Regions from separate parts of the Paenibacillus sp. EC2-1 genome, predicted to be linked through region 1. Evidence: riboswitches for the same ligand, from Rfam matches in the RefSeq annotation. Region 1 holds a riboswitch; each other region holds the start of a gene.
What was found. A riboswitch is a leader RNA that binds a small molecule or an ion and turns the genes downstream of it on or off. The one in region 1 is predicted to bind cobalamin.
Positions count from the first base shown of each region.

Region 2: another riboswitch for cobalamin. It lies ahead of ACK8P5_RS20760 (ABC transporter substrate-binding protein); the one in region 1 lies ahead of ACK8P5_RS18495 (S-layer homology domain-containing protein).
Region 3: another riboswitch for cobalamin. It lies ahead of ACK8P5_RS20215 (FecCD family ABC transporter permease); the one in region 1 lies ahead of ACK8P5_RS18495 (S-layer homology domain-containing protein).

Region 1 covers NZ_CP186006.1:3,923,912-3,934,788, forward strand. Annotated here, with positions in the region: gene ACK8P5_RS18480 (ABC transporter ATP-binding protein) at 1-8, opposite strand, end outside; gene ACK8P5_RS18485 (energy-coupling factor transporter transmembrane component T) at 1-871, opposite strand, end outside; gene ACK8P5_RS18490 (DUF4430 domain-containing protein) at 871-1,905, opposite strand; gene ACK8P5_RS18495 (S-layer homology domain-containing protein) at 1,996-6,558, opposite strand; cobalamin riboswitch at 6,700-6,899, opposite strand; gene ACK8P5_RS18500 (S-layer homology domain-containing protein) at 7,101-10,877, opposite strand, start outside.
Region 2 covers NZ_CP186006.1:4,442,345-4,453,221, reverse strand. Annotated here, with positions in the region: gene ACK8P5_RS20795 (glycosyl hydrolase family 18 protein) at 1-1,861, shown strand, start outside; gene ACK8P5_RS20790 (methyl-accepting chemotaxis protein) at 2,164-3,849, shown strand; gene ACK8P5_RS20785 (hypothetical protein) at 4,034-4,195, shown strand; gene cobD (threonine-phosphate decarboxylase CobD) at 4,385-5,476, shown strand; gene ACK8P5_RS20775 (adenosylcobinamide amidohydrolase) at 5,493-6,215, shown strand; gene cbiB (adenosylcobinamide-phosphate synthase CbiB) at 6,212-7,189, shown strand; gene ACK8P5_RS20765 (histidine phosphatase family protein) at 7,180-7,773, shown strand; cobalamin riboswitch at 7,857-8,067, shown strand; gene ACK8P5_RS20760 (ABC transporter substrate-binding protein) at 8,312-9,313, shown strand; gene cobT (nicotinate-nucleotide--dimethylbenzimidazole phosphoribosyltransferase) at 9,386-10,456, shown strand; gene cobU (bifunctional adenosylcobinamide kinase/adenosylcobinamide-phosphate guanylyltransferase) at 10,453-10,877, shown strand, end outside.
Region 3 covers NZ_CP186006.1:4,336,478-4,347,354, forward strand. Annotated here, with positions in the region: gene ACK8P5_RS20205 (L-cystine transporter) at 1-275, opposite strand, end outside; gene ACK8P5_RS20210 (ABC transporter ATP-binding protein) at 508-1,299, opposite strand; gene ACK8P5_RS20215 (FecCD family ABC transporter permease) at 1,296-2,342, opposite strand; cobalamin riboswitch at 2,613-2,824, opposite strand; gene ACK8P5_RS20220 (lipoate--protein ligase) at 3,066-4,076, shown strand; gene ACK8P5_RS20225 (metal-dependent hydrolase) at 4,154-4,867, opposite strand; gene ACK8P5_RS20230 (DMT family transporter) at 5,118-6,020, shown strand; gene ACK8P5_RS20235 (Cof-type HAD-IIB family hydrolase) at 6,079-6,885, shown strand; gene ACK8P5_RS20240 (MBL fold metallo-hydrolase) at 7,006-7,779, opposite strand; gene ACK8P5_RS20245 (hypothetical protein) at 7,903-8,133, opposite strand; gene ACK8P5_RS20250 (TIR domain-containing protein) at 8,130-9,161, opposite strand; gene ACK8P5_RS20255 (serpin family protein) at 9,276-10,544, opposite strand; gene ACK8P5_RS20260 (GNAT family N-acetyltransferase) at 10,770-10,877, shown strand, end outside.

The DNA.
Region 1 (10,877 bases):
ACTTCCATTTCATTGCCTCCACCATATTAATGATCACAGGAACCGTACATAACAGGAAATAGGAAATATACACGAGCACACTATACACGGTTATCTCCATCATTTTAATAGAAGGAAAATAACGTATCGTATTCTCCCCCCTGAATGCACCTAGAAGAACTATAACGGTTAATCCGATTAGGAGAGAGAGTACAACCTTATCCCTTGAATCAAAACGAAAGATTGAAAAACTTGTTCGATTAGGCAGTCCATACCCTCTGGACTTCATCGAATCCGAGGTTTCAATTGCATTTTCCAGTGCCCAGGTGGTCATAATTGAGAGAATGGTAATTCCATGTTTGGCTCTTGAAAGCAAACTCCCTTGCGAAACGTCCCTCCCAATGCATTGTTGTGCATTCGAGATCACCTTTAATTGTGTTAAATAGCGGGGGACAAAACGCAAGACCATCGAGAAGATTAAGGATAGTGCGGGTAGTATTTTTCCAAAAATATATATAAATTTATCAGATGTCATGACAGAGTTATAACAGGAGAACCACATCATTACCGTCACGAACATACAAGCTGCGGCCACACCGAACAGAATAGATTCAAGCGTAATCGGATTTCCGTTATTTAAATAAAATAAAATCGTAACACCCTCATGATTAAAAGCCGGATTCAATACGGCCATGAACAAGAAGAGCGGGAGCATGTAGAGTAGATTGAATTTCATGGCCTTCCTTCCGTTGAGGAGAATGGAATAGATCGCAGCACTGAGTAGTGCAATGGCTTGAAGAATTGGATGCATAAAAATCATGCTGAATGTCAGAATGACGACAAAGTAGTAAAAATTCACGAAAGGATGAAACGTCGAAAAGGAATCTTTCATTATTTCTGTCCTCCTGCAGCTGTTCCTCCACCAACATCCCGTCCTAAATCACAGGTATACACCCACTCGACAACATCTCCGTCTTTCAGCATATAACGACTGCTACCATAATTCGGAAACCAGCCATTCACCTTGTACATCCATCCACTAAGCTCCCCGCAGTCGAATTCATATATATTATTAATGCCTTCAATATAATTGCTGTTGTAGATTGGGGTCATGGAAAATTCCATGTGGATCTTATTCTTCTTCATCTCTCTTAACAAAACATCAAACACAGATTCTCCTTCATAAAAGGTTACTTTTTTAGCTTTATATATCACCCCGTCGGCAGGCAATACCTCAAGTTTATCCTTATTGAATTTATCCATATTGTCTAATATGGTTCGGCTAGTTACTGACAAGGTGATCATTAATGGCTTAGCCGTGTTGACCTCTGTATCCTGCCACTCTACGGGCTTTGGCTTCCCTTCTGGAACAGGATCAGTCAGAAATTTATCCTTCTTAGGCTTAGGATTCGGTTCTTTGATATCCGGTTTGGTTGGTTCTGATTTAGGCTTATCTTTATCCTGGACTTTCGCTTCAGAGCTATTCCCCTTGTCAGTAGATGTGCTTGATTTGGGTGCTTCCGTGTTCTTCTCTACTGTATCCACAGGCTTCTTCACTGCTGGCTTCTCTTCTACATTATCTGATGGTTTGACTGATTCTACAGATTGAACTGAATTTGTTTTCTCCTCAGGCTCGGACTCCTTAGAGTTATCTTTTGGGTCTTTGGAGTCTTCTTGCTCTTTCTTCACTTCCGATTCGCTATTAGAATCATGTTCGTCAGTAATAACCGGTGGCTTAGTTTGCTTATCTTCTTCAAGCGGAGTGATTTCAGTAGTCTGAGACGATGTTGTTTCGTCTACAACAGGTGCTTTAGAGCTGCTGTCCTCAAGGCTGATCGGACTTTTCTGTACATCCCCACCCCAGAAGAATGCGATAGCCAAAATACCAAGGATCACAATCGCAGTTATCCATTTTTTCTTGTTCATATGTTTGTTTCCACCTTAAATAACTAAGCAAGGGTACACACATCCCCCCTTGCTTAGCACTTCAATTTAAGTTTAATGAAAAAAAATCATTTATTTAACATCTGTCAGGTCATAAAGACGACTCTGTCCATTGATAAATCGGTCAAATGCAACCAGAGCATAAAACGCCTGATCTGTAGCCATAAGATCCACTTCACCTGGTTTCGCCCCGCCATTTCCTGTACCACCAGATTTCACATGGTAGAAGCCTCCGGTTGGTGCAGCAAAACTCAACAAAGCATCAATAGGTGAGTGTCCATTCTTAATAAAACGGGCATCCGTGTGTGGGTTAATTCCTATGCTGGTTAAGCCTACAATTACCTGTGCTATGCTCTCAGAATTCGTAGAGCTCCAGCTTGAGAAACCTCCGTCAGCAGTCTGTGTCTTGGACAACCATGCAACACCGCGGTCCACAGCCACCTTCACTTTCGGATTTGAACTGTAATAAGGCGTTAGTGCTTGAAGTACCATCCCCGTAATATCCGGGTCAGAGACATCAGGGCGTTCTCCGAGTGCCCATCCACCACTACTAAGCTCACGATTCAGGATAAAATCAATCAGTTTCTCTCTAGTTGTCTGTGTCTTTACTTCTTTAACAACAGGTATTTCATACTTCTTACTATCTAATGCAATAAGAGCGAAGATCGGCCCATTAATGCCTTGTTTAATTAGCGTTTCATAATCGGCAAGCGGCTTGATTAAGTCATAACCCGCGACATTATCTATCTTCTTCCCCATAGCGGTTAAAGCAAGAATAACTCTGTCATATTCCGTATATTTGACGCTATGAAGCTTGCCTGACTTTTCCTTCAAGATCTTCTCCACATTGGCATAGTATCGAGCATAATAAGCATCTGGCACGGTTACACCTGAACGGGCCAGTCCAAATACAGTCCAATCTCCACCAACACTAGCGATTACAGGATCTTTAACTTCTTTCTGCAAAAATGAGGCTGTTTCTCGGATCTTGTTCTTTACTTCTTGATGAACAGCGTCGCTAGTATTCGTATCTTCTTCTTTACTGTTGTCTCTATATTTGTATGCCTTCAAGGCAACAACCGCTGCCATCTCTTTTGTTACGGAATCTTTTGGTTTGAATTGATTATTACTTCCAAGCATCAACTCTAGAGCAACAATCGTTTCAACATCCGTTCTAGCCCACTTCGATACGGAATTGATATCTTTAATAATTGCGGACGGCTTCGTAGGCGTGGCATCGAGCGCTCTTACAACCGTTGCTGCCATCTGCTCCCGCGTAATGATATCGGTCGGATTAAAGTTACTATTAGAACCAACTACTAATCCTTCTTTATAAGCCGCATTCACATAAGGGTAGAACCAATCATTCAGAGAGACATCTTTAAAGGTAATGCCTTTGCTTGTGTTTAGATCTAACCCCAGAACAGACACCAATATCTTGGTGAACTCCGCTCTCGTGATTGCAGATTTCGGCTTAAACTTACCTTGATTACCTTGAATAAATCCGTGCTCTGTTGCCTCGCCTACCGCACTGTATGCCCATGACGAAATGGTACTGGCATCGCTATAGACATCTTTCAAATCCACAGGCTTAACTACTGCTGACTTCGAAGTCGTATAGGTAACGAAGGTCGTCAGATGATTAGCTCTTATATACAGGTCGTTATTCTTAACAAAGGCATAGGCTTTCTTCTCGGTGCTATTTACAGCCTGCTTTCCTTGCTCCTCCGTGTCATAAATCTCAATTGCTGAGAATTTGTTATTCTCAACAAAGCCTGGAAGCTGTCCTTTGCCACCTTGAACGATGAATGTCAGCGGCTTATCGAACAAAGCTTGGTTTGACTTATTGCCCATAACAAAAGCATGGTGAATCTGATCAAGCTGATCATTTCCTTTGATACTGCCTTTAATCAACTCTCGTAATTGTGTATCTTGACTATTGATTGCTGTAAAGAGCTCGAGTTTGCGATCCCCTGACTTGAAAAGGGTGCCCTTCTCAATGATGGCTGAAATTTTTCCCTTAACCACCTTAATGGTAGGCATTGCATTCTTCACTTCGTCCAAATTCAGGAATACTCGATGTTTAACGTCCGGAATGTTAATGGTAATCTGATCTTTTTGGTTTAGCGCTTGTGTGATGTTTATGGTATAGTCCGCTGAAATATCCTTCGGAACTTGGATAACCGGAGTCTTATCATTCGAATCAACCACGATACCTGGAGCAACCGATGTCGATCCTCCTGGGGTACCTTCCCACTTACCAGGGTCTTCTCCTAAATCTGCTCCTAAGTTCTTCGTGTAGCGCCACTGAAGACGATCGCCATCACTTAAGGTGTAACTGCTCGCACCATAGCTAGGAAATGAACCGTTAACACTGTACATCCAGCCACTACCGCTTCCGTGATCAAATTCTCCATCACCAGCAATGGACTTTACATATACACTTCCATATTGCTCGGGCCAGTCATAGGAATAACTTATATTCCGCTTGTCCAGTTCTCTCTTCAACACACTCCAAGCCGTGTCACCAGACTGAATCTCCACGGTTACGGCTGAGATAACGTTCCCTTTGTTAATCGAATGTTTATCTACAGACAGGGTCACATATTGTGTTGGCTTCGGTGTTGTACCACCTCCGTTACCTGGCGTTTCAATTACACTTGTTGTGTAAGCGACAAAGTCTGTAAAATGTTTCGTTTTGACGATTAAGTCTTTTCCGCTATCATAGGCATATTCTTTCTTCCCACTGCTCAACCCTTGCTCATCGCCTGAGTACTTCGAAATTGCGTGGGCTGATCCGTCTTGGATATAGGCAGCCTCTTTCCCGCTCATTCCCTTGAAGGTTAAGGTAATGAAGGAGCTGAATTCGATCTTACCCTTACCACCCATTGTGAATGCCTGAACAATCTCATCCAGCTTATGTTCCTCTGGAATAATTGGTTTGATCTGATCTTTTAAAGAAGAATCCGTCTTATGGATTGAAGTTAATAACTCCAATGCTGAAGCGTCGCCCGTTGTGACCGCAGTACCTGCAGGGATCAAGACGGATACATTACCCTTTGTAGCCTCTATTTTTGGAAGGCTGCTATTCGAGGGAAGTTTAGCACTTACCTTTGAGTTTTTATCCGCCGGAATCGTTATCGTAATTTCTTTATTACTATCTTCTGGCTTTATAGGAACGATATAATCAAGCTCATCTTTCGGTATAACAACATCCGGTTTATCACCCGATGGCAATGTCACTACTATATCTTTAGGAGACTCGGGTTGTTCTGGAAGTTCTGGTTGTTCAGATTGAACATCAGTCATGTCATAGAGACGATTCTTACCATTCTTAAATCTGTCGTAAGCTACTAGGGCAAGTGTCCCCTGATCCGTAGCCATGCTGTTGACAGCACCTAACTTCGTGTTCATAAAGCCACCATCAGGTACAGCAAATGTTAGCAAGGCATCTAATGCTGAATTTCCATTCTTAATAAATCGATCATCTGTGTGTGGGTCTATCCTCAAACCGGTTAAGGCAATAATAACCTGAGCAATACTCTGGCTATTTGGCGATGATCCGTAACCATAACCTCCATCTTTCATTTGGGCCTTAGATAACGCCTCAATAGCCCGATCTACTGCTGCTTTTACATCCTCACGTTCATGATAATAAGGGGTCAGTCCTTGCATCGTCATTGCCGTGATATCCGGATCTATCGTGCTCCCAAAGAATGCCCATCCACCATTAGGAAGCTCTTTACCCAAGATGAGGTTTATAAAAGATTCTCTTGTGGATTGCACACTCTCTTTGGTGATATCTGGAATCTCATAACGATTGCTGTCAAGTGCCAGGAGAGCATAAACGGGTCCATTAATGCCTTGATTAGCAACATAGGTGTAGTCAGCAAGAGGATTTCGTACATCATGCCCGTTCACATTTGTTATATCTTTTCCGATTGAAGAAAGCCCCAGAATTAATCTGGAATGTTCAGTACTAAATACATTATTCTTAGACATTAATGCTTCATATTCTCGAACGACATTGTCGTAATAGATCTTATAATAATCGCTAGGCACCGGATAATTAGCCCGCGCTAAAGAGATGATAACCCACTCACCGTTGCCTGTCCCCAGAGTCGGAGCTTTTACTCTATCAAGAGTATAAGCAAGACTTTTATCCAGATGTTCTTTTGCGAGTGTTACAGTGTCAATCTTCTTGATAATCGTAAAGCTTGTCGTTGTCTCATTCCCTGCGCCATCGATAGCCGTTATGGTTATGCTATTCTCCCCATCAAGAAGAGTAGCCTTATATTGATCCTGAACCGCTGGTAACACGTCTTCATTCACTGCGACTTCTGGAATAATGTCCGTGTACACGTTATCTGTTACTGTAATTTTGAAGCTTATTTCACTAGATGATACCGTCTGGTTATCTTGTATTCCTTCTACCTTAATCGTCGGAGGTTCTTTATCTTCCTTGGGTTCTGTATCTACCTCTTCAATCTGCTCATTGTTAACAGTAGTAAGCTCTTCTATTGGAGCAACGGAAGTGTCAGCCTCATCCGCGTAGGATACCGTCATCCCGTTCGTGAACATCGTCATTACAATGCTTATGATCAGCAGCCATGCGATTAATTTATTTTTTCTCATCTCAATCCATCATCCTTCCAATTCATCTTTCGTTTAACAGCACACAAAAAGACCTCTCAACTTGAATCGTTAAGAGGTCTAATAGATTACGCAGCTATATTTAGCCAGCACTAATAAACACCTTCCTATCCATCGTAGAGTTGTGGTGTGACAAAACAGGCAGGTATTCTGGCTCAAGTATCAACATCCTAGCAGCCTTCCCAGTTCCCCAGTGGCATCGTTGCAAGGACTCCTCTTATACAGCGGCGGGACCGCGTGGGATTCTCACCCACTTCCCTTTTAACCAATTTATGAGATGGATGATTCCATTCACAATTGGCACCTGTTTCGCGTGTTCCATATTTGATTGTTATATTATTCATTCTAATAAATATATCACTTTTTACCAAGGAAAAGATTTCAAATATTGAAATATCGGAATATTTGTTTAATAGGACGCCGTATCAACGCTAAAGATATAATCCACCTTATATATAATGAATACATTTTTCGCAATGCAAATACGCCTGATTCTAGATGTAGATCAGGCGTATTGTTGAAACCTACTTATTAATAAAGCTCAAATATTGCAATGCATTTTGCAGAACGACTACAGCTTCAGCACGAGTCGTCATATCCTTTGGCGCAAAGGTTGTTGCTGCCTTGCCCTTAATTAGTCCCTTATCCACCGCTGCTGCAATGGCTTCTTGAGCATAGGATGAGATTTGATCCTGATCTGCAAAGGTTGGCTGGCTGGCTCCAGCCCCTGCTGTTCCTTGTACGAACTGAATCGCATTCATCATCATCACGACCATTTGCTCTCTCGTAATGAGTGCCTCAGGAGCAAATCTGTCGTTGCCTACTCCTTGTACGAACCCATATTTTACGGCTGTACTCACATCTGCTGCATACCACTTGCTTGCTGCTACATCAGAAAATGTTTGATCTACTTCTTTGTTCGACAAACCAAAACTTCTCACGAGCAAGGACGCAAATTCTGCACGCGTCACTCGACCAATTGGATCAAATGTTCCCTCTGTTTTCCCTTTCACGATCAGCTTGGAAGCCAGAGCTTCTACTGCCTGTTGTGCCCAGTGACCCTGTAGATCTGCGAACGTTTTCTTACCTTCCACGATCACATACAAACCATTTTTGTTATGTTGGATCGTCGCCACCGTTTTGCCGTCCTTTACCGTAAATACGGCTGGAACAAATCGAAGCTCTCCCGTTGCCGGATCGTATGTCATTACCGTTACTTCATTCGGATTGCTCAATACACCATTTACGATCAGCTTGCGCTCTACATAGCCTGTTGGTGTTAGCTCCGTTGTCGCTTCCTTTTCTTTCAGCTCTGCTTCAAAACTTACAGCTGCACTTCGTGCCTTTATACCTCTGTCTGTAAGCTTTTCTTCCAAACCTTTCTGTACTGTCAGGTCTGCTTGTTCAACCCGTACAATGATTTGTCCGTTTGCATCAAGACCTTTTCCTACCAGTTCAGAAACCGGCCATGCATAGCTTCCTAGTGGACTAGTTACTTCAATGACAGCATCAGGCTTGCTTCTTGCCAAACGGCTTAATGCTTCTGCTGGAATCGCAACCTCGTAACCATCGTAAGAACCGGAAATCGCAATTCTCAGTACAGAGCCTGCATTTTTCCCTGCTTGTTCGAATGCTTGAACCTTCTGCATAAACGCTGCAGCATCCAGCTTAGCCTTCACTTTGTTGTGAGCAGGATCAACCGTCAGCTCGCTTCCTTTGGATTCATACAATGCTGGATCTCCGACTGTCGGCACTGTTGTGCCACCACTGTTGCCGCCTTCTCCATTGTTGCCTCCACCGTTATTTCCACCGCCGTTGTTTCCTCCATTGTTATTTCCTCCGCCGTCATTACCGCCACCGCTTGTGCTTTGACCGCTAATTGTAATGACCTTGCTTCCGTTTACATTAGAGCCATCTGCTGCTGCTGCTGCGACTTTAACTACTCCGTACTTAACAGCTGTCAGTAATCCATTTGCATCAATCGTTGCTTTGTCTGTTACTGTCACGCCATCGGCTTCATACACGGACCACGTTACCGTTTTGTTCGTTGCATCCTCAGGTAGAACTGTCGCTCCTAGTTGCAGCGTGCCGCCTTTTGCAGTGATTGCATCAACTGTACTTGTTACGGCAATCGACTCTACTTTTACTGGATCTGGGTCTGGCGTATCGCTTTGACCGCTAATCGTAATGACCTTGCTTCCGTTTACTCCGGAACCATCAGCTGCTGTTGCTACGACTTGTACTTCGCCATCCTTCACGGCTGTAAGTAATCCATTTGCATCAATCGTTGCTTTATCTGTTACTGTTGTGCCGTCTGCTTCATACACGGACCACGTTACCGTTTTGTTTGTTGCATTCTCAGGTAGAACCGTCGCTCCTAGTTGCAGCGTGCCGCCTTTTATTGTGATTGCATCAACTGTACTTGTTACGGCAATCGACTCTACTTTTACTGGATCTGGGTCTGGCGTATCGCTTTGACCGCTAATCGTAATGACCTTGCTTCCGTTTACTCCGGAACCATCTGTTGCTGTTGCTACGACTTTAACTACTCCGTCCTTAGCGGCTGTCAGTAATCCATTTGCATCAATCATTGCTTTGTCTGTTAAAGTCGTTCCGTCTGCTTCATACACGGACCACGTTACCGTTTTGTTTGTTGTATTCTCAGGTAGAACTGTCGCTCCTAGTTGCAGCGTGCCGCCTTTTGTTGTGATTGTCGAGGAATTGCCTTCGCTCGTCACTGCAATGGAAGTAACGCTCACATCTTCTTCCACGCCAAATTCAGAGTAATTCCATTCCGATTCCCAATTCATCGAAATGCGCTGATTTGCACTATCTAGATGCAGCGGGAACCAAATATATCTAGAATCCGTCAAATTATTAGGATTCCAACGATCTGCCATAAAGATAAACTTATCTTTTACTAGCTCACCTTTGGAGTTACGATAAGGCAACACAAACGTACTTTGGCTCTCATGTGTTGTTCCCTTCCAATCATCCCAGAATGGATCCCCCTTATCTTTCCACCACCAGTCTAGCAGATTCTCTGTAGTATGGTATTTAGCTGGATTTGGATTCCAACCTGTTAAACCAGATGTAATAGAATAATAAATTCCATCTTGTTCAAATACTGTTGGAGCTTCTCTATTATCTTTATGTGCTTTAGCCCAAATCGCTTTTCCATTATCACCAATAGCTGGTTTTGTGTAAGTATCATCTAACTGTAAAACAATAGTGGCATTATTACCTTCGGAAGAGTAGATCAAATATCCGGTATTATTCTCATCATTGTCTACATACAGGGTCATATCTCGTAGCATACCTTGGCCTTCGCGCCAAGCATTATCCCAGTCATCGTTAGGCATTCGACCAATATCTAATACTTTGAAAGGACCTGTCGGAGAATCACTTACTGCAACGCCTCCTGAAGCAGTCCAATACTTACCTGCTATTGGCCCGTCATGGTGCCACCACATTACATAATTATCGTGTTTTGCATTGTAAACTACTTTCGGACGCTCAACTACCTTATCCCAGTTAAACAAACGATATAATCTTTGTTTTTCTTCTAAAGACTCATTTTTATAAAGTTCGTTTAATTCATCGATTTGATCACGTGAATTGTGTTTTTTCAACGTATTTACTGGAGATTTCATATTGCCAGTAAAATTGTAAAATCTTTTTTCATCATCACTTATGCCAAAGTTTGGATCATCTAGGTTCTGATAATGTTGTTCCTGACGCTCAAAACTAAATGCTTCACCGGCTTCCATATAAGTAGGATCATCTTCATGAATGTACATGGGAACTTCAGATGGATTCGCACCATCAAGTGTGTTATCGCCTAAATTTGGATTATTAAATACCGGCAGTACAATGCCTTCGTTCTCCCAATTATAAAGATCCTTAGAGGAGTAAGCATGAATACCTGTCATCGGTACGTAACCGGCTCCTAAGTTTGATTCTGTTTTATCTTCTCCATACCAGTAATACGTTTTCGTTTTTTCATCATAGATGATGCCACCGCCATGTGCCTGAATCGGCTCACCATCCGTGTCATACCACGTCTGACCATTTTTAATACGATTTACACTATAATTTTTCTCTGCATATTTCTCATACGCATGATTAAACTTGTAGCTATAATGCTCCACAGACTCTTCCGTGAGATATTGTAGATCTTCTCCCTTTATTTCCTCTAAATACTCCTTAATTTTAAACTGAATATAAGGGTTTTTACTTCCATAAATAGATTCTAGCTTCTCTACTAATTTAGCAATAGCTTCAATACCAAACTCTTCAGA
Region 2 (10,877 bases), 520 kb from region 1:
GAGCAAACAAACAGCTTCTACAGATACACAGCCACCAACGACTCCAACCAGTGTTAATGCAAGCAATGTCACTAGTAATTCTGTTACATTAACTTGGAGCGCCTCAACAGATCAGGTGGGTGTCACTGGTTATGATGTGTACAACGGTACCGCATTAGCTGGATCTACAACAACGACTTCCTACACAGTAACGGGTTTGACTGCTAATACACTGTATACTTTCACAATTAAAGCAAGGGATGCCGCTGGCAATGTTTCAGCACCCAGCACATCAGTTAGCGTATCGACTAGTGCGATCGCTTCAGATACAGTACCACCAACAGCGCCAGGTAATATAACAGCATCTACCATAACTACAAGTTCAATATCTCTAAGCTGGACGGCTTCAACAGATAACATCGGCGTAACAGGGTACCAGATCTATAATGACACGACGCTCGCTGGTTCGTCGAATACAACTTCTTATACCGTCACAGGATTGACGGCGAATACGACTTATACTTTTACAGTGAAAGCCAAAGATGCAGCAGGTAATATTTCAGCAGCTAGTCAGGCGCTCCAAGTGACAACAAATCCCCAGAATCAAAACACACCCCAATACGAAATCGTTGGTTACTTTCCAAGCTGGACTACCTACGACTCCCCTTCTTTTACGGCAGATAAAATCGATACGACCAAAGTAACAGCTATTAACTATTCTTTCCTTGATGTTTGCTGGAACGGCAGACACGGTAATCCTTCTCCAAGCTCACCGAATCCAAATACCTGGACTTGTCAAAATGGCGACGGAAGTGCAAGTAATGCACCGAACGGTTCCATCGTGCTTGGAGATCCCTATGTAGATGGTACAGCAGATGGCGGGTATAACCAACTGGCTGCGATAAGACAATTAAAGAATACGAATCCTAATCTTAAGTTGTTCGCTGCTGTGGGAGGGTGGACGTGGTCTAACCAGATCTCTAATCTGGCCAATGACCCTGTAACAAGAGGTAATTTCGCTACCTCTGCTGTCAATTTCCTGCGCCAATATCAATTCGATGGAATTGATATTGACTGGGAATATCCGAACAGTATTGGTGTGCCTTGTGCAGCCGGTCAAACATGTCAACGTAACGCTGATAAAGCGAATTATATCCTGCTTCTGCAGACACTTCGCCAGGCGCTAGATACAGCCGGACAACAAGACGGTAAAAACTACTATATTACGATTGCTTCAAGCGCGAATTCGAGTTTTCTTGCGGATGCAGGCGGTACAAATAATTGGTTATTGAATGCTTCGCAGTATTTAGACTGGATTAACATCATGGCCTACGATTACTACGGGCCGTGGGATGCAACGAGTGCTGCCGAAGCACCGCTTTATCATGACCCAGCTAATCCGAATGGCAACAGCCAATTCAGCCTTAGTTCCACAGTCACCAACTACTTAAACAAAGGTATCCCAGCCCAAAAGATAGTTGTTGGAGAACCATTCTATGGTTATGGCTGGAAAGGGTGCAATGCAGGTCCTAATAATAACGGATTGTATCAAAGTTGTACTGGTGAAGCGACGGGAGGCTCCGCTGGATCGACCTATGACTTTGCCTTTATGCAAGATACTGGTCTGCTATCGGCTGATTCCACAGGTAAGTATACTGTGGGTGGTAAAGGATATACCCGGTACTGGAACAGTGTGACGAAGACCCCATTCCTATATAATCCATCTACCAAAATTTTTATTTCTTACGATGATGAAGAATCGATTCATCTGAAGAATGAGTTTATCAAGTCGAAAGGGCTGCGCGGTGCAATGTTCTGGGAATTAAATGCGGATAGAAACAGAACCTTACAAACCATTGTAAACACAGACCTACCACATTAAGATGATAAATTCGCTTGGGCAGTCATGTAATGTATAAAGAGTGTCAGCTCAGTAAAAAAACGCTTGGACTAATATACGTCCAAGCGTTTACTGTATGCTGATCTAGTTGGCTATTGCTAACTATTATGCTCTTACAAATTCGGCTGATTTGATACCAGCTTGACGACCGAAAATAATGATCTTTCACAACGATAAAGTGTATTTTGAAGTGTCTATAAGAAGACCTAAAATTTGTAAGATGAAATGTCGATATTATTTAAGGATTACTACAATATTGATTTCATCTCAGGAGAGTGGACAGCATGATTAATTCAGTGGGCAAAAAAATAGGAGCGGGGTTTTTATGTATTTCCTTATTACTAGGGATCGTTAGCTACATCACTTATTCTCAAATTGATAGGCTTGATTCCTCCTACTCTGACTTGCTTAATCGAAGAGCACTTATTTTGTCTTATGCTAAGGATATACAAAACTCCGCATCTCAGGAAATTAGTTTTCTACGCGCCATGTTACTGAAGGAAGAAGGGGCTTATGAATCTTTAAAGGAAGCCACCTCCGGGATGGAGAAGTCCATTAAGGAAACCAATGATTTGATACACCTCCCAGAACATATTGAAATGATGAAACAGATAACCGCGTTAAATCAGCAGTTTAGTACTAAGGTTGCACAAGTGGAGGGTTTAATCTATAGCCTCCCTAATGGAGCGATGCGAGTAGCAACAGAAGAGGCAGCACCTTTGGCGAGGGAAATACGAGGGATGGCAGAGAAATTGGTATCTGCCCAGATCGAAAGTATGAACGAAGGAAGCGTAGAGAATTCAAAACTTGTTCATTCGGTGAATCGAATGATCATAAGTCTAAGTGTGGCGGCCCTCATCATGGCTACCGTGATTAGTGTGATCGTCTCTAGGATGATATCAAGACCTATGGGGTTGTTGTCCAAGGCTGCTGAGGCGATTGCATCAGGTGTATTGAATGAAGAAGATATAAAAGTGAAAAACCGCGATGAGATTGGAAAGCTGGCGCAGTCCTTCAATTTGATGAAGAAGAACTTACAAGACTTGATTGGCCATGTGGGATTAAATACGTCACAAGTCGCAGCAACCTCTGAGGAACTATTTGCTGGCGCTGAGGAGACAAGTAAAGCAACAGAGCAAATTAATATAGCGATACAGGAAGTGGCAGCAGGAGCAGAGAAGCAAGTTTCGAGCTCAATGGAAGCTGCCGAAGCTGCAGGTCAAATTTCAAATAAAATGAATCAAGCGGCGAAGTCGATTCGATCGATGACCCAATTAACAACAGCAGCTAATGATAAAGCCAATTCTGGAAATCAAGTCGTGAAGGATACTGTAGAACAGATGAATGTCTTACAGCAGGCAGTAGACGGGACAACCGGAGTTATTAATGAGCTGGGGGAAAAATCAAGAGAGATTGGTCAAATCGTTAACTTGATTACAGATATTGCGAAACAGACGAATTTACTGTCGCTGAATGCAGGTATTGAAGCGGCGAGGGCTGGAGAACAGGGGAAAGGCTTTGCTGTTGTCGCAGCAGAGGTAAGAAAACTAGCTTCAAGCTCGAATGAAGCAGCAGAACACATTCAGGGGTTAATCCAAGAAATTCAGATGATATCTGATACCGCAGTGGTCTCAATGAAGGAAGGAGCCTCTGTCGTCAATGAAGGGATCAGGAGGGTACATCTAACGGGGGAAACATTCCGTGATATTGCGCTTTCTGTAGAACATATTGCTGTAGAATCTCAGGAAGTGGCAGAGATCATAGATCGCGTGAGTACAAGTTCCGAGAGTATGGTAGGCATGATGGAAGACATCGCGAATACCTCGCAGCAGTCAGCTGCGAATACGCAGAACGTTGCAGCCTCCGCCGAAGAGCAAAATGCCTCAATGGAAGAGGTTTCCGCAGCAGCAGCGTCCCTAAGTAGCATGGCTCTTGAGTTACAAGAAACAATTAGTAGATTTAAGTTGTAGTAGCATACATAACTTAGAAGCTTCCCACAAGCTTTAGCTGGGAAGCTTCTTTTATATCCTTAATTCATGTGATAGAGACCACTAGTAGAATCCAACACGTGGATATATATGGTATATTTGCTGTGTGTGCTCCATATAAATGGAGGATCTTAAGAGGTAACAATGTGAATCTAAGGAGGATTACATGGGACAAGAGAGGGAAGTGCAAGAACTTAAAGAGCGAATAGAGCAGCTTGAGAATCGATCTAATGGTATGAATGTATTGAAAATCTTGCTTATTATTGTATTAGCTATATTTTTGTTATTGGTTACGGTCGGAGTAGTCCAATTTGTAAGCAGTGGATAGAGTAATCAGGAATGCTGCGATTACCCTTTCAGCGAGTGAATCAAGTGTTTACAATAAAACTAAGCTTCCTATAAGTCAGGAACAGGGAAGCTTTTTTTCTATGCTCATTTATGACTTCTCATTGACGCATTCGAAGCTTCAGCGCGATAATAGCATCATTGAATTCATTAAGTCAGGAGCGTAATCGGTATGTTAGAACGTTATGGTCACGGGGGAGATTTAGAAACGGCAGCAGAGACATATGGAATAGCAGAGAGCCAATTCCTCGACTTCAGTGCCAATATTAATCCGCTTGGGCCACCTAAACAAGTGCTTGAGCAATTGGGACAAGCGTTATCCTCAATTATTCGTTATCCAGATCCCGGACACCGTCAATTTAAGCAGATTCTAGGACATAAACTGGGAATTCGTGAAGAACACATTTGTGTAGGCAATGGTGCAGCTGAGTGTATGTCTCTCATTCTTCTGGGACTGTATCCTCAAACGGTGGGCATTGTAGAACCTTGCTTCTCTGAATATCGCCAACTATCGGAACAGTTTGATATCGAAGTACAATCGGTACGCGGTAGACCAGAACTGGATTGGAAGGCGACGGTAGAGGACATTGGGGAGCTTATGCAGCAAGTGGATCTGGTGTTTCTCGGGCAACCTAACAATCCAAACGGCGTACAATACCGACTAGAAGAGCTTCGCCTGTTAGCTGAACAGGCTGAACAATCACATACCTATCTTGTTATCGATGAAGCTTTCATAGACTTTATTCCAGAAGAGCAACAGGCGTCTTTATTAACGGAACTGTATAACTATCCGCGAACGATACTGGTAAGGTCGATGACGAAGTTTTATGCGATACCAGGTCTGAGATTAGGCTATACGATAGCCCATCCTGATATCATTAAATTCATGACTGGAAAGCAGGTAACATGGAGTGTGAATGGTCTAGCACTGTTAGCGGGTGAGGCGGCACTAAATTGTGATAAGGAATTTGAACTGGGTACGATGGAGCTCATTACGGAGCAACGTGTACGCTTAATCCAAGGGCTAAGTGCACTGGGGTGTGAGGTCAGTCCAGGAGAAGCTAATTTCTTGTTGGTGAAGCTCCCTGAATCTTGGCGGGCAATTGACATGCAGCAAGAGCTTGGACGGCGAGGTATATTAATTAGAAGCTGCGCGATGTATCCAGGACTTGGAGATAACCATGTTCGAATTGCTGTTAAAGATGCGGAAGCTAATCGAATATTTCTAACCGAAATAGAGCATGTACTCAAGAATGTAGGTTGAGAATAGGAGTTTTATCATGACAACACCTTTTTTGAATAATGACAAAATGGAATATAGATCTGTGGCTTGTCCCGGATTAATCTTGACCAAGCATGAACGTCATTTACAACTTCAGGCTCCCACCCTTCTAGATGGTCTTAGTAGTGCTATACACGGTGGAGGTATGGGGAAGATTGATCGGATCGCTAATATATATGTGGATCGATTGTACAACTGTAGTAATCCGGAACAAGATATAAGACAACTGTTTCATGAATGGGACTATTCCCTGCAATCAACGGCAGGCTTACTGACAGCCGTTCGCTTGGAATATGCAGCTGTTCTTGAAGAAACAGATAAAGATGCTTCCGTATTTTGCTGTACGACAGCTGGAGTATCCAACGGTGCACGTGCTGGTTCTGCGCGGACCACATACCCGATGTATCAGCCTGGAACGATAAACATCATGTTAGTCATTGATGCAAGAATGACTCAAGCAGCGATGGTGAACGCCATTATTACGGCTGTTGAAGCGAAGACGGCTGCCCTTTCGGATCTCGGCATACGTGATGCAGAGAATGGTCTAATTGCGACAGGGACAACGACAGATTCAATCGTGCTAGGAGTTAGTCAGTCGAATGCTTATCCAGCCGAGCATAGATACTGCGGAACAGCTACAGATCTCGGAGCTGCTATTGGACGCACCGTGTATGGAACCGTACTGGAAAGCTTCAAGGCTCCGGGAGTGAGGCGATCATGATGGAATGGACCATTGTATTCATCCTCTGTGCGGCATACCTGTTAGATCTCATCATTGGAGATCCAAGATGGATTCCTCATCCCGTGATTGGCATGGGGCATGCAATTAAGCGATTGGAGAAGTGGATTCGTAGTCGCTTCACTAAACCAGGCCATCTGAAAAAAGCAGGGATCCTGTTCCCAGTCATGATTGTGGGAGGTTCGCTGCTTATTACTTGGGCGCTACTTAAGGGCTTGTATTTCATTCATCCGTGGCTTGCCATTTTAGCCGAGGTTGTGTTGATCGCAACAACGATTGCTACGAAAGGACTGCGGGATGCAGGAATGGGCGTATTTAACCATCTGAAACAGGGGGATTTACCTGCCGCACGGCAAGCACTCGGTATGATTGTTGGACGGGATACAGCACACTTGGATGAACCTGAAATCGTTCGGGGAACCGTTGAGACGGTCGCGGAAAATATTGTAGATGCCATCGTATCCCCACTATTTTACGCACTGATCGGAGGAGCTCCGCTTGCTATGGCCTATCGTGCAGTAAACACCCTGGATTCTATGGTTGGATACAAGAATGATAAATATCTCCATTTGGGCTGGGCTTCTGCACGATTAGATGATATCGCCAACTTCATTCCAGCACGAATAACGGCATTACTGCTCGTTGTTAGTAGCTGGATGCACCGCCTTGATTACAGACGGTCGTACCGAACGATTAGGCATGACGCACGTCTTCATCCGAGTCCCAACAGTGGATTTCCAGAATCAGCTGTAGCTGGAGCTTTAGGAATTCGTCTTGGGGGCGAGAATGTATATCATGGTGTCGTATCTTTTCGAGCTTACATGGGCGAGTATACACGTCCAATGAATAAGAATGATATTCTGATAACCAATCGATTGATGTTGACTGCATCAATACTATTTTTATTACTAAGTTTAATGATCTTTGGGCTAGTAGGTGGAGCATTATGGAGTTAGAACTGGTATGTATTCGTCACGGTGCCACACAGTGGAATAAGGAGAAACGCTATTTAGGTCACACCGATATCGGACTGCTTCAAGAATCGCTGACTGCGCTTTTACCATTGAGGGAAGAACTTGAAGGAATGATATTTCGTCAAATATTCTGTAGTGACTTAAAGCGATGCCGGGAAACATTAGAACAGGTGTATACGTCTTCAACCGAACAGGTAGTCTTCGATAAGCGGTTACGAGAAATGGATTTCGGAGCGTGGGAGGGTCTCACCTACGATCAGTTGAAACATATACCCCTGTATCGGCATTGGTTGGATGATCCTCAGTCTGTGACACCGCCGGGAGGTGAATCGTGGGAGCATTTTCAGAAACGAATAGCAGAATTTTTAGATAGTCTAGCTCATGATATGGGCAATGATAATGAGAACAATCGGATACTTATCGTCACACATGGAGGCGTGATTAGGCAGATTGCAGCGATGACTATACCGGGTTCATCGTTCTGGGATTATACAGCTGAGCCTGGAAGCCAGCTCATTCTAAAACTCAAACATGTGGATGAGACATGGATCGGGAGCCGTGGTTAAGCCTTCAATATCCGTTACAAAGGGTTGTAAGCTACTCATATGTAACCTATAATCATGAGTTGAGAGGTAAGGCTTGTATCTAAATGAATATGAACTTATAAGGTCTAGGATTAGAGCCAAGTAAAGTGCTTCTGTTCCTAGTTAAAAGGGAAGTTGGTGAAATTCCGACACGGTCCCGCCACTGTGAAACAGGGATATTCTCGATGTACCACTGTTCTGCGCCTAAGTAGAATGGGAAGGTGAGAATATCGATTACCTGTGAGTCAGGAGACCTGCCTTATAAGCGTACGACAGTCCTTCGAGGAAAGGATTACGTTTGGCTTGTGGAAGTACTGTGGTATGACTCGGTACTATGCCTGTGGAACAGATGGTCATCAACTGACTATAAGTCCTTAAGACGTAATCCCTGATTCTTTCTTAATTATGAGAAGATCAGGTTTTTTTTGTTGCATAGACTTCGTAAAATGAGGGTTCATTGAAATTACAAGATGCATCTCACCAAACATACTTCGAAAGAAGATAGGGGAGAGAAATAACAATGAAACAGTTATGGAAGAATTGGACTACAGGCGCACTAGCGATCATAATGGTACTAGCGCTCGCGGCTTGTGGCAGTAATGAGGAGCCGAAACCAGCAACGGACCCTACACCAACAGAACAAGTAACTCCACCGGCTGATGAAGGAACGACGCTCAAGACGGAGTACCCTTTAACCGTTAAGGATGCTACTGGAGAGTCCCTTACATTTAAAGAAGCACCGAAGAAGATTATATCGATCTCGCCTGCGGAGACTGAAACGTTGTTTGCAATCGGACTCGACGAAGAAGTTATTGGTGTATCGGATTTCGATGATTATCCAGAAGCGGCTACAACGAAACCGAAAATGGGTGGTCTATATAATCCGAACGAAGAAGCTATTATTGCCGCTTCACCTGATCTCGTAGTAACAGGAATCTCTATGAGTGCAGAAGCAGCTCAGCATTTGCGTGATCTAGGAATTACGATTTACAAGACAGATCCGAAAACTGTAGATGATGTTATTGCTAATATTGAAGCTTTTGGTCTGATCACAGATCATCAAGAACAAGCTAAGACAGTCGTGGACAAAATCAAGCAGGATCGTGAAGAAGTAACGGAAGCTGTAAAGTCACTTACACCTGAGCAGAAGAAAAAAGTATATATCGAGTTCTCCCAAGGCTGGACAGTAGGTAGTGGAGAGTTTATGGATGAGCTGATCACCTTAGCAGGCGGTGTTAACGTCGCTGCGGATACGGTGGGATGGAATGAAATTAGTGAAGAGAAGATCATTAAAGATAATCCGGATGTCATCTTGTTCTCCAAGAACGTTGTGAATGAGGAAACAAAGGAAACTTTGGACCAAATCATTAAAGCACGTAGTGGTTGGGATCAAATTACAGCTGTGAAGAATGAAGCGATTTATGGTCTTGATGATAACCTAGTAAGTCGTCCAGGACCACGTGTAACGGAAGGTCTTAAGGAAATTGCTAATGCGATTTATCCTGAACTGATGAAGAAGTAAAGGAAGTAAGCTGACACTATCTAATGGATGCTTGCTTACATCTAAGCGCAATTAATAAAGGAGTAATGATGTATGAGACAAAGTGTCATGGAACGTATCGGAGAAATTCGCGGGCTGGATCAATCCGCCATGGAATTAGCGAAACTGCATATTAATAACCTGACGGTCCCACCTGGCAGCCTAGGCAAACTGGAGGCAATGGCGATACAACTCGCGGGTATAACGGGGAACATAAAGCCTTCATTTGACCGAAGAGAAGTTATTATCATGGCAGGCGATCATGGTGTTTGCGATGAGGGTGTGAGTGCTTTTCCACAGGAAGTTACACCTCAAATGATTCATAACTTTCTCGCGGGTGGTGCAGCGGTTAACGTTCTAGCCAGACAAGCGGGTGCAGAAGTAGTATGTGTGGATATTGGGGTGAATAGTGAGCTGTCCCACTCTGATCTTCTTTCGCATAAAATCCGGTACGGTACCGCGAATATGGCACAGGGTCCTGCAATGTCTTACGATGAAGCAATGCAGTCCATTATGGTCGGTGTTAAGGTTGTAGAAGATGCGGTTAAGCGCGGAGTACAATTATTTATTACAGGTGAAATGGGAATTGGAAATACGACGGCCAGCTCAGCGGTAATCTGTGCACTCTCTGACATTTCAGTTCGGGATGCTGTAGGCCGAGGAACCGGCATTGATGACTCTCGTTTGCAACATAAGATATCCGTAGTTGAAAGAGCACTTGAGGTGAATAGCCCTGATCCCAATGATCCGGTAGATGTACTGTCTAAAGTAGGCGGTCTTGAAATCGGAGGTTTGGTTGGTGTTATTCTTGGCGCAGCAGTACATGGCTGCCCTGTAATTATTGATGGATTTATCTCGAGTGCAGCAGCATTGCTTGCCAAGGCCATCTGCCCAGTAGCGGCAGATTACATGATTGTATCTCATGCTTCCCATGAGCAGGGACATCGGCGTCTTCTGGAAGAGTTAAATCTTCGGCCCGTACTTGAATTAGATCTTCGAATCGGGGAAGGGACCGGCGGTGTATTATGTCTTCATCTTGTCGATGCAGCATGCCGGATTGTTCGTGAGATGGCAACCTTTGAAAGTGCGGGAATCTCAGGTGAAACCAAGGAGAAGGATTCATGATCACACTCGTGACAGGCGGTGCAAGAAGCGGAAAGAGCAGCTTTGCTGAGAAGCTATGTATATCGAAGTCCCCGTCTGCTGTGTATGTGGCTACCGCCCAAGCTTTTGATGATGAGATGAGGGAACGTATTGCTCTGCATCAGCTTGAACGAAGTCAAGCGAACTATGCTTGGCGAAATGTAGAAGAGCCTTTTCAGCTTGTGAAACTTCTGAGTGATTGGCGTGAAGAATGCCAAGGTGAAGAAGATTCTGCGCCGACCGTTCTGGTGGATTGTCTCACCCTGTGGCTGTCTAATATTCTACTCTCATTGGAACGTGAGGAGGATGTACAAGCGAAGGTGAAAGCCGAGATTGCTCGTCTTATAGACCAAGCAGAGCAGTATCCTGGTGAATTAATTCTGGTAACGAATGAAGTGGGCAG
Region 3 (10,877 bases), 410 kb from region 1:
GCCGAAATAATCGATACCATAATGAGTGGAATTACCATCATCTGCAGCAGACGTACATACCCGTACCCGACCAAGTTAAACCACTGCGATGATTTCGCAATAACGTCAGAATCTGCTGAAAAGATAAACTGTAAGATCGCGCCAAACAGCACACCAAGACCTAAGCCGGCAAATACCCGCTTCGTAAACGAAAAGTGCTTCTTCTGCATCCAGTACAATATGCCAATAAGCAGAAGAAGAACAAGGACATTCATGACAATCCAGACTGTTTCCACGCCCGATGCCTCCTCTTGTTTAAATGCATTTTGCATAAAATCTAAAGATCGATTTCTAATACAAAATGGTGAAGTAAGTGCTACTATTCATTTCCAAACGCAAACCCACTTAAAACATTACCCGTTAAATCCGATCTGTTATCTCTTTTTTATAAAAAGGTATGCTACATGCATACAAAAAAGACGGCTATCTGCCGTCTTAAAATCTCTTATTATGAGGAATAATATACATCTATTCGTTTGGTCTTCCACGATTAGCTGTCAAGAGTACTTGTGGAGCACCATTCTCTGGGTGCATAACAAGAGCAGGATCGACCCTAAAAACTTCACGTATGAAATCCTCTGTCAATACTTCAGACGGCAGCCCTTGCCCAGCAGTCTTTCCATCTCGAAGTACCAGAAGTTGATCACAGAACTGTGCAGCTAAATTCAGATCATGCAGCACACTAATGACAGTAATGCCCGACTCTTTACGCCACTCTGCTACCATATTCATAAACTCCAACTGGTACCGTATATCCAGATATGTCGTTGGCTCATCCAGCAACAGAATTGCAGGCTGCTGAGCCATTACTTTTCCAAGGGCTGCACGCTGACGTTGTCCTCCACTAAGCTGATCCAATCTTCTCGATTCTAAACGGTCAAGCTCTAGTCTATGAATAATCCGATCCAGCAAAGGACCAGCATCCTCTCTCTCTCGTCCTAACCAGTTCTGGAATGGAAAGCGCCCCATCTCCAGGACTTCACGTACTGTAAAATCTGTCGGAGCAAGGCCTTCCTGCTGCAATACAGCAACCATTTGCGCCAGTTCTTTTCTACTGTAACTAGCCATTTCTCTGTCATGTAGCAGCAATTGACCTGTTGTAGGCATTTCCACCCCAGACAAGAGATGCAGCAGTGTTGATTTACCGCTTCCATTTGGACCGATAATTCCCCACCACTCTCCTTCACGGACACTCCAGTCGATCTCCGATACTGCATTCAAGCGTTCATATCGCTTGCCTACATTTTGAAGTTTGATCATAGGGCTCCCTCCCTGCGCTGCTTTTTATTAAGGTACAGCAAATAACCAAAGAATGGAGCTCCCACAAATGCGGTTACAACCCCAATCGGAATTTCAGTAGGTGCTAGTAAAGTTCTCGCTGCCGTATCCGACCAAACCATGAAGATTGCCCCGCCGAGTGCCGATAGTGGAATAATGATTCGATAATCCGAACCTGTAACGAGCCGAATCATATGCGGTACGACTAGTCCAACAAAACCAATTACACCAGACACCGACACTGCGGCAGCGGTTAGAAGCGTAGCTACAATAAGAACACTCATCTTCAGACGATCCACATTAAGCCCCATATGGGCTGCTTGTCTTTCGCCTAGTGATAGCAAATTCAGCATCCGCGCTCGGCTCCACAAAAAGATAAAGCATACAATAAAGTAAGGGAATAGCACCGTTATGTACGACCACCCTCGCATGCTTAAGCTTCCCATGGTCCAGAACAAAATATCCGTTAATGTATCCTTTGACATGACCGTCAAGAATGAAACAGCCGCACCTAAGAACGACTGCATAATCACGCCTGATAGAATTAGTCCATGCGTCGGTATTTTTCCATTATCTCTAGCGAGTAACAGTACGATCCATAGCGTAAGAATCCCCGTCAGAAAAGCAACCAAGGGCAGCGTCCAAGCTCCTGCAAATGCATACTGCAGTCCGTAGAAGATTAGAAACGCAGCTCCGAGTGAGGAACCGGACGATACACCTAGCGTGAATGGGTCCGCAAGAGGATTTCTTAGAACACCTTGAAATGCAGCACCAGCCACCGCAAGTGAGGACCCAACCAGCATGCCGAGCAGAATTCGGGGTAGACGTACTTTCATTATAATCTGCTCCGATGCGACCTCCCAATTCGGTGTGATAGAATCACCAATCCATGGAAGTTTATGCAGCAGCATCGCACCGATCTCTGTAACGGGTAAATGAACCGCACCAATGCCAAGACTGACCACGAGTGTAAGTGCTAAGAGAATAAGCCCTGTCACTGCGTACACTGCAAGTTTTCTACTCATGATGTTATCCGTACTGGATGGATTACTAACACTAATTGTTTCAATCGATTTCTCATCAGTTTCTCTCCTATCCCGTGTATGCAAGCGCCGAAATGACTCGTATCTCTGACAGGCACCCAATAATTCACCATAAAAAACCCCTGATCTCATAGAGAATCAAGGGCTACGTTTCGGAGATAATGAACTTTATGAACTAAAAAATGAGCTTATTATAAAAGTCTACTCGTCCAAAATAGTTCTGCCAAACGTAATCCTTTCCTCGAAGGACCGTCAGATTCATCATGCGAAGCAGGTCTCCTGACTTACAGGTTGAAATGATAACCTCCGCCTTCCCGAGCCTTAATAGGCCAGTGGCAATTATAGAGGATATCCCTGATTCACAGTGGCGGGACCGTGCCGGATTTTAACCGGCTTCCCTTTTAACCCAGAAGCAGCCCTGTATTTAGGACTGTCTTTCCAGGACATCGCATGCAATGAGTATTCTTTTTTTGCCAAGCATACTTCTCTGTTGACGATTATATGAAATATCTACTCCGCTTACAACCTAGAAATTCACATATGAAGTTAAACATGCCGGTTGGCATAGAATTTTAAGCGTTACCGTTCTCCAACATAGCATTTATCACTCATCGCTCACAGAACCTTTGCTCTAGAGTCAAACATTGGTTTACAATAGATTTAAATGTATTACATTAGACAAGAAACCACACGGAGGCGTACATAATGCTGTTTATTGATAACCAGGGAATACATGATCCAGCCATAAATCTGGCCATTGAGGAATACGCATTGAAACATTTACCGATGGACGATAGCTACCTGCTCTTCTACATCAATCAACCATCGATTATTATAGGCAAACATCAGAACACAATTGAAGAGATTAACCAAGAATATGTGCGTGATAACAACATCCAAGTTGTACGACGTTTATCAGGCGGCGGTGCCGTATATCATGACCTAGGAAACCTAAACTTCAGTTTTATTACCAAGGACGATGGGCAGTCCTTTCACAATTTCTTGAAATTCACACAACCTGTCATCGACTTCCTGCAAAAAATGGGCGTACCTGCTGAGCTCAGCGGCCGAAATGACCTTCAAGTTGGGGAGAAAAAGATTTCCGGCAATGCACAATTCTCTACACGAGGACGAATGTTCAGCCACGGAACACTGATGTTTGATCTCGATCTGGATCATGTACAAGCTTCGCTGAATGCGAATCCAGAGAAGTTTAAATCAAAGAGTACAAAATCAGTCCGCAGTCGTGTAGCCAATATCAAGGAACTTCTCGGAGCTGACGGAAGCGAGATGACCATTGAACAGTTCCGCGCTGAGCTGCTGCGTTCGATCTTCGGTATGGAACCTCATCAGGTTCCTCAATATGTACTAGAGGAGAAAGACTGGGAGATCATTCACCAAATCTCCAAGGAGCGTTACCAGAACTGGGATTGGAATTATGGCCTATCGCCAGAGAGCAATGTGAAGCATGCAAAGAAATTTCCTGTGGGTATCATAGACATCCGAATGAACATAAAGGATGGGCATATCCAGGAGATCAAAATTTATGGTGACTTCTTCGGTGTTGGCGATGTAGCGGATATCGAGAATGCACTTCGCGGCAAACGTTACGAGGAGAGTGAAGTTAGAAATCTTCTTACTTCCATTAATATAAAGCATTACTTCGGTAATCTTGAATTGGATGATCTCATCGGTTTGATCTTCCTGGAAGAATAACCACTGGATCATCAGAAAAGCCTTGCTCAGAGGGAATGACTCATTCCCTTTGAGCGAGGCTTTCTCATTAATTTCGATTATTTAGAAGCTATGAATACATACCAGAGAAGAACTAGTGTAAGCACGATGCACACATTCTCCACCATATTTCCCCATTTACTTCCGGTGCTCATCAGTTTAAATTTCACTCTGAATTTCAGTGGAGGCAACAGCCGTATTCCACGATTCGTTAGCATATCAGCTGCTAAGTGAAGAGCATAGGATAAACCTCCTGCAACCCATATACTCTCGCCCCAGGCCGAGCCTTCCGTCCCGAAATACAACAACAGCGTCCATCCAGCAACAGCGTATAATGAGTGTGTCAACCCGCGATGGGATACCAGTGTGGAGATCATTAATACACAACCAGCAATGATATTCCACGGGCTAAATGAATGTCCGAATTGAAGGAGACCAAGGCCAATCATAAACATCACAATATGACGGAGTGTCCGCCCTGGCAAAAAGGATACAACAGCAATTAATCCAGCCAAGGCCAAGTTCCACGGCGCATATTCCTGTCCGTAGAAATAGATAAAAATAGCTACCGCAACTAGTGTTAGTTGAAGTACACGTAAGAGGCCTGTTGGAATCGCTGTTCTTACCAATATGGAGTTCGGCTCATCAATATCCGGTAGAAGCGAACTAACGACGGCAACCGCTGCTGCCGGAAGTGTGATAGGAATTCCGGTCAGCCCCATGACCGACAGTGTGACGCCGGTACTAATAACCAAATGGGCTCTTCCCATCATGATAATAACTTCCTTTCATTCTCTTGGTGTCCTAGAAGGGAATGTACGTTCGGTATTTTAGTATAACAAAATTCTCCTCTTTATGTCTACCCTTTCCACTAAATAAGCAATTCATCGATAAGATGGAAGTTCCTTACTATATAGGACTCCATTAGTATTGTCGCTTCTCTCATAATGGGATACAATTTGTTCACTTGTAATTTCACCGAAGAATTTACATATTTTTATTGTCTCGAAAGGATGAACAACGTTGAACCGCTCTCGTCTTGCTGATCTCAGCCTACTCCTTGTTGCCATGATGTGGGGCTGTACCTTTTTGATTGTGCAACATGCTGTTCGAGTACTTCCACCGATGGCCTTTAACAGCGTCCGATTTATAGGTGCAGGACTCCTACTAGCCTTCATCACGACTATATTCTATCGGCGTCAGTGGCGATTGATCACACGAAAAATGCTGCTGCATAGCTGTCTGCTTGGTCTTTTTTTGTTTATAGGCTATGCTTTTCAGACCGTTGGGTTGCTGTATACAACGACTTCGAACACAGGCTTTATTACAGGTCTATCCGTGGTCATCGTTCCCTTCCTGTCTTATTTCTTACTTAAACACTCCATATCCCGATTCACTTGGCTGAGCGCTCTGCTTGCAGCTGCTGGCCTGTATTTACTTACCTTTGCAGGATCAGAGATGAGCTGGAACATAGGAGATATTCTAGTCCTAATCTGCGCCATTGGATTTGCTCTTCATATCGGTTACACCGGTCTTTATGCTTCTAAATACCCTTCACTTCCATTAGCAGCACTACAGATGACAGTGGTCGGTATTCTTAGCTTGATCGCATCACTCATCATGGAGGATGCGGGAAATCCTGCTACCTTAATGGATAAATTAGTCCAGCCGGAAGTCTTGATCGCCCTTCTGGTGTCCATCGGTCCTACAAGTGCATTCGCCTTCTGGATTCAGACCGTTTGTCAGAAATATACTACACCTTCTAGGGTAGCTATTATATATGCAACAGAACCCGTTTTTGCAGCTTTAACTGGTATTCTATTTGCTGGAGAAGTACTGGGCTTAGCCGGCGGTTTAGGATGTGTGCTTATTTTGGGAGGTATGCTTATGGCCGAATTGAAATCCGCGCCACATCAGGTACAATAGAAGCATAATAAAGATAGATAAAGTAGATATAATAGATAGGACAAAAGGAGAGAAATTCATGACTACCTACAAACTGATTGCGATTGACATCGATGACACACTAATCAACGATGATAAAGAGGTAACGCCCGGCGTACAGCAAGCACTCGAACAAGCTGTCGCTAAAGATGTTGTTGTTACACTAGCAACAGGTCGTGCTTATACATCCGCTCAAGCGATTGCCCGCCAGACTGGACTTAATGTACCCATTATTACTTATCAAGGTGCCCTCATTAAAAACTTGCTCGACGAGAAGGTTCTATACGAGCGCTATGTTCCTATTGATGGTGCGAAGAAACTGTATGCGTTCTGCATGGAACATAATCTACATCTTCAAACTTATGTCGGCGATAAAATCTACGCCCAGGAAGAGAATCAAAAGCTGATCGATTATTGTGCACTCAACCGCGCTCCATATTATATCGAGCCTGATTTTATGAAATTGATTGAACAGCCTACACCTAAAATGCTCATGATCGATGATCCTGCATATCTCGATGAACTGATCCCGGTATTCCAAGAGATGCTTGGCGATCAGATGCATATTACAAAGTCCAAACCGCATTTCCTGGAGTTCATGCATAAAGAAGGGACAAAGGGCCATGCATTGACATTCCTTGCGAATCACTTCGGCTGTACTCTGGAGGAAACCATTGCGATTGGGGACTCTTGGAACGACCATGAAATGCTTGAGTGTGCAGGACTTGGAATCGCCATGGGTAATGCCATTGAGCCACTCAAAAAGATCGCAGACTACGTCACGCTTGGCAATAATGAAGATGGCGTTAAACATGCTCTTGAGAAATTTGTGTTGAATGCAGAATAACAACTTATATGCATAAAAAATAACCCGATCCTAAACTTAAATGTTTAGGATCGGGTTATTTTTCGCCATACTTTTTAATGATAATTAACGTATCATAGCTGTCCCTGTTCACCAATCAATCTAATGCCCTAGTTTCACATTCATACCCGAAACAGCCAACTCGGTTTGAAGAGGAAGGTCTAGGTCCTTAGTGACATCCACATCATGTGACATATGGGTATAGATCGTACGCTGCGGTTTCACTTCCATCAGTAACTCTGCCGCCTCCTTCATGTCATATACAGAACGAGTAGAGAATTCTGCAGTCTCATGAACAAAACTCGTGCCAAGCACGAGTAGATCAAGACCGTGAAGGGGCTTCTTCTCAGCTTCGTTTAGAGCAATTGAATCTGAATTATATACCCACGCATAACCGTTCTTCTCCAGACGATAGGCATATGAATAGCCATTCTTTCCATGATTGACCTTCCAGCAGGTAATACTCCAGCCACAGAGTGTAATACCGGAATCGGTTTCGATCATCTCCATATGGCCAGATAACCAAGGATACTGCCGCTGTATCTGCTCCAGCACTTCGCGTGGTGCATACAGATTGCCTTTACATCCGAGCCATCTATTAGCGTCAGCCCATTCCGGCAAGCCGCCAATATGATCGAAATGCGCATGGGTAATTAGCATATGCTGAACTTGCCGCATCCCGTGCTCCTCCATCATATGACGCCAGTCGGGGCCACAGTCGATCACGAATAAATCCTGTCCATCCTTCACCATCGCCGAGGAACGCAGACGCCTATTCTTCCCTGTAGTACGTGCCTCGCTGCATACATCACAATCACAATATACTCGCGGAACCCCCATGGCATCTCCTGTGCCTAAAAAAGTTAAAGTATCCATGCTGTTCTCTAGTCTCCTTATCCCAAGTGAAGCGGTATATCTCCAAAAAAACCGCCCGGCAACCTGCCAAGCGGCTATCTTTCATTATATATTACGCCGGATATCCGGCTCCTTAATAACCAATTAAGCGAATGATGGCTTCTTGTCATCAACGACACCGCTAATGACTTTCACATACTTCTTGTCCGTACCTTCCACGGAAGGTCCGATATAAATACTTGGTTTCGTCTGACGCTTTACAGAACGCTCACGCGGCTTCAAAGCCCCCGCCATCGGAATACTTCCTCGAACCACCCAATGACCGTTCTGGGATCCAGCATTACCAATATTCTTTCTTTTCTCATTCCTGCTCATATTGAATCCCCTCCAACTAAGTGTCTGATGGTACGAAGCAGTTCACGATTATGCTCAACAACCTCACTAAGCTCTTCATCTAACAGGATTTGATGTCCCGTAAAATGAACCGATAACACATGGTTTACACCTAAAGGATAGCAGAACACATACACCTGTGCAACTTCCTCTTCATGATAAAATGCCCATCTTCCACTGTTATAGACGTCTATCACGTAAATTGATTGCTGCGTGCCACCATTGCTCTCATTTCCTTGAAATGGAAAGAAACGTCCTCTTCCTACATTACCCCCAATCTGAGCGATTCCATCATTCCCAGATTTCTTCCAAAATGCGGCCCCCGTTACCCGAAAGTCTCCTCGTGTAGGTGGTAGCAACGAGTTACGCACAGCTTCGCTTAAAGCATGGTATTTCTCAGACTGATCTGTAACGTTCACATTACGATTATATTCCCAGAAAAAGTGAAGTACACTCTGCTTACGCTTCAGTTCTGCTTCCTTCTGCTCTATGATTTCCGCAGGATTATCATAAAATAATTCCGTTTCAATAGCGTTCATAATATGCCCGCAAGCGACATCGACCGCTGACTTATAGTCCTCATCCGTACGAAGCTCATATTCCAAAAGTGTAAGTCCTTGAAGATCTGACAAAAGATGATAGTCCTTTATCGTCACATCCTGAATCTGTTGATCGTCAGGCTCCACATGATCGGGGACGATACAGAACACCCTTCGCCTTCCCAGTCTTCCCCAGAACAGGCCCATCTCGAATAATGTATTATCCCTCGTAACAAATACATGCTTCCCACGGATTAAAGCCACGTCGTCGGGCGAAAATACGAACACACCAAAATCGCTATGTTCAAGTTGTCGCTCCAGCGCTTCCATCGTATAGCTGTTCGCTCCAAATGTTCCGCCATACCAAGGTGTTACCTGAACTGTTCTCTTCAGCTGTTCGTGAATAGCACGAGCATACTTGATGGCTTCTCTAGATGATCCAATGAATAAATTCGGCTTCGTAATGGATATAGGCACATCATATACTCCCCTTGTTGTTCAATTTACAAATTATTAGAGGTTATTATTCGACCATTATAACAAAGTTACCTAATTTATGGGAAACATTTGATCATGTATTATATGCTACGGATTCATAATCGACCCCATGAATAGAAACGCTCCAGTATCCCGATCTTCAATCGCGAAGAAAAACGGACGATCCACCGTCATCACAACAGGCTTTGTAGGCTCTGGCGCACCAGTCGGCATTGCAATCGATGTTACCGCAGCCGCTTCTGTGCCCTCCTCATTTACATCCACTACCACTTTATGCCCGATACTTCGGATATATAATGGGGTTTCAGCCATGGCGCTGAAATCAGCCTTTTCCTGAAGAAAAGCATTCTTCATCCCGGCATTCTTCAAGATATCGATCAATTTCTCCGACAATTTATCGGATAGCTCGGCTTTGAATCTAGGTAGCTCCAGCTTGATCGTTTCGAACTCATAGTCGCTCCTCCATACGGAAGGGTCCTGCCACAGTTGTTTATGAAGCTCCTCTAGGGACGAATCCTTGCTTGGAACCACGACCAGCATATGCATTCGTCCATCCCCATAAGGAAGACGTACCGCTTGCCACTTATCGCTTTCCTTGTATCCAAATCCCTGTTCCTGTTTCATCATAGGAACCTTCTTCACCGTGCCATCTGCTAACGTAAAATCTTTATCTTCTGTTAATTGGGGGTTGAATTCATCCATCCACCCTCCGTTGAAATAAACGGCATTGATGAGAATCGCCTTTGCATCCTGTGGTTTACTGTATACTTCCTTAATCATGCCATTGGTCTTCTCGCTCACCCAGTTATTCATGATATTTATAGATTCCTGCTGACCTAGATCTGTCGCTTTAACCTCTGCTCCATATCCATCTTTGACCGTATTCAGATAAGATTCTTTCATGACAAAATCATTCTGAATCCACACAGAGTTAGCAATATTAAGCGTGACCCCACCTCCGTGCTCTAAAATGGACCGAAGCTGACTGTTCGCTGCATTCACCTGTTTAAGCCCCATGTCATTCCATCCAAGCACCGTTTGCATCTGCTGTGCCGTTTCCCCTGCACTTCCGTTATAAGCCAAGGCCAGTCCCGTAGATAAACTGTAAGGAGATATAAGAACATTCTCTCCCGTCTCCAGCTTAGATAATGCTTGGTGAATACGAAGACCAAATGCATTCTCTGCTTCTACAATTTTGGGGTCGAGCTTACCAAGAATCGCTTTCCTCTCCTTCGGATCTAGTGCTTGCTCATCTGTCTTCTTTTGTTCTTGCTGTTTATCCGTTAATCCATGACTTCCACAGGCCGTAGCAACGAGTGTCAAACCCAAGACAACGATCATCCACTTCTTATTCATGAAATTACTTCTCCTCTCCTACTCACACCATAATCTGTAATTATAGCTATCTTATTGATAAACGTTATACGTTTTAAGGAAGTTGCCTCTTACCTGAAATTCTTTCCACTAGATATAAATTTCTTCATACTTAGCACCTCTTTAAAGGGATGCTCCATCCGAATGAAGAAGTTAAGAAACAATCATATTTATCATTTGATTATATAAGGGGCGTTTTCAAACATCATGAAACAACTAATGTTAAACGGGAATCGGATATCTTTGCGGACACGTACGGTGGATGATTTCCCCATACTCTATGATCTGATTTACGGATGCGAGCAGCCGGAATGG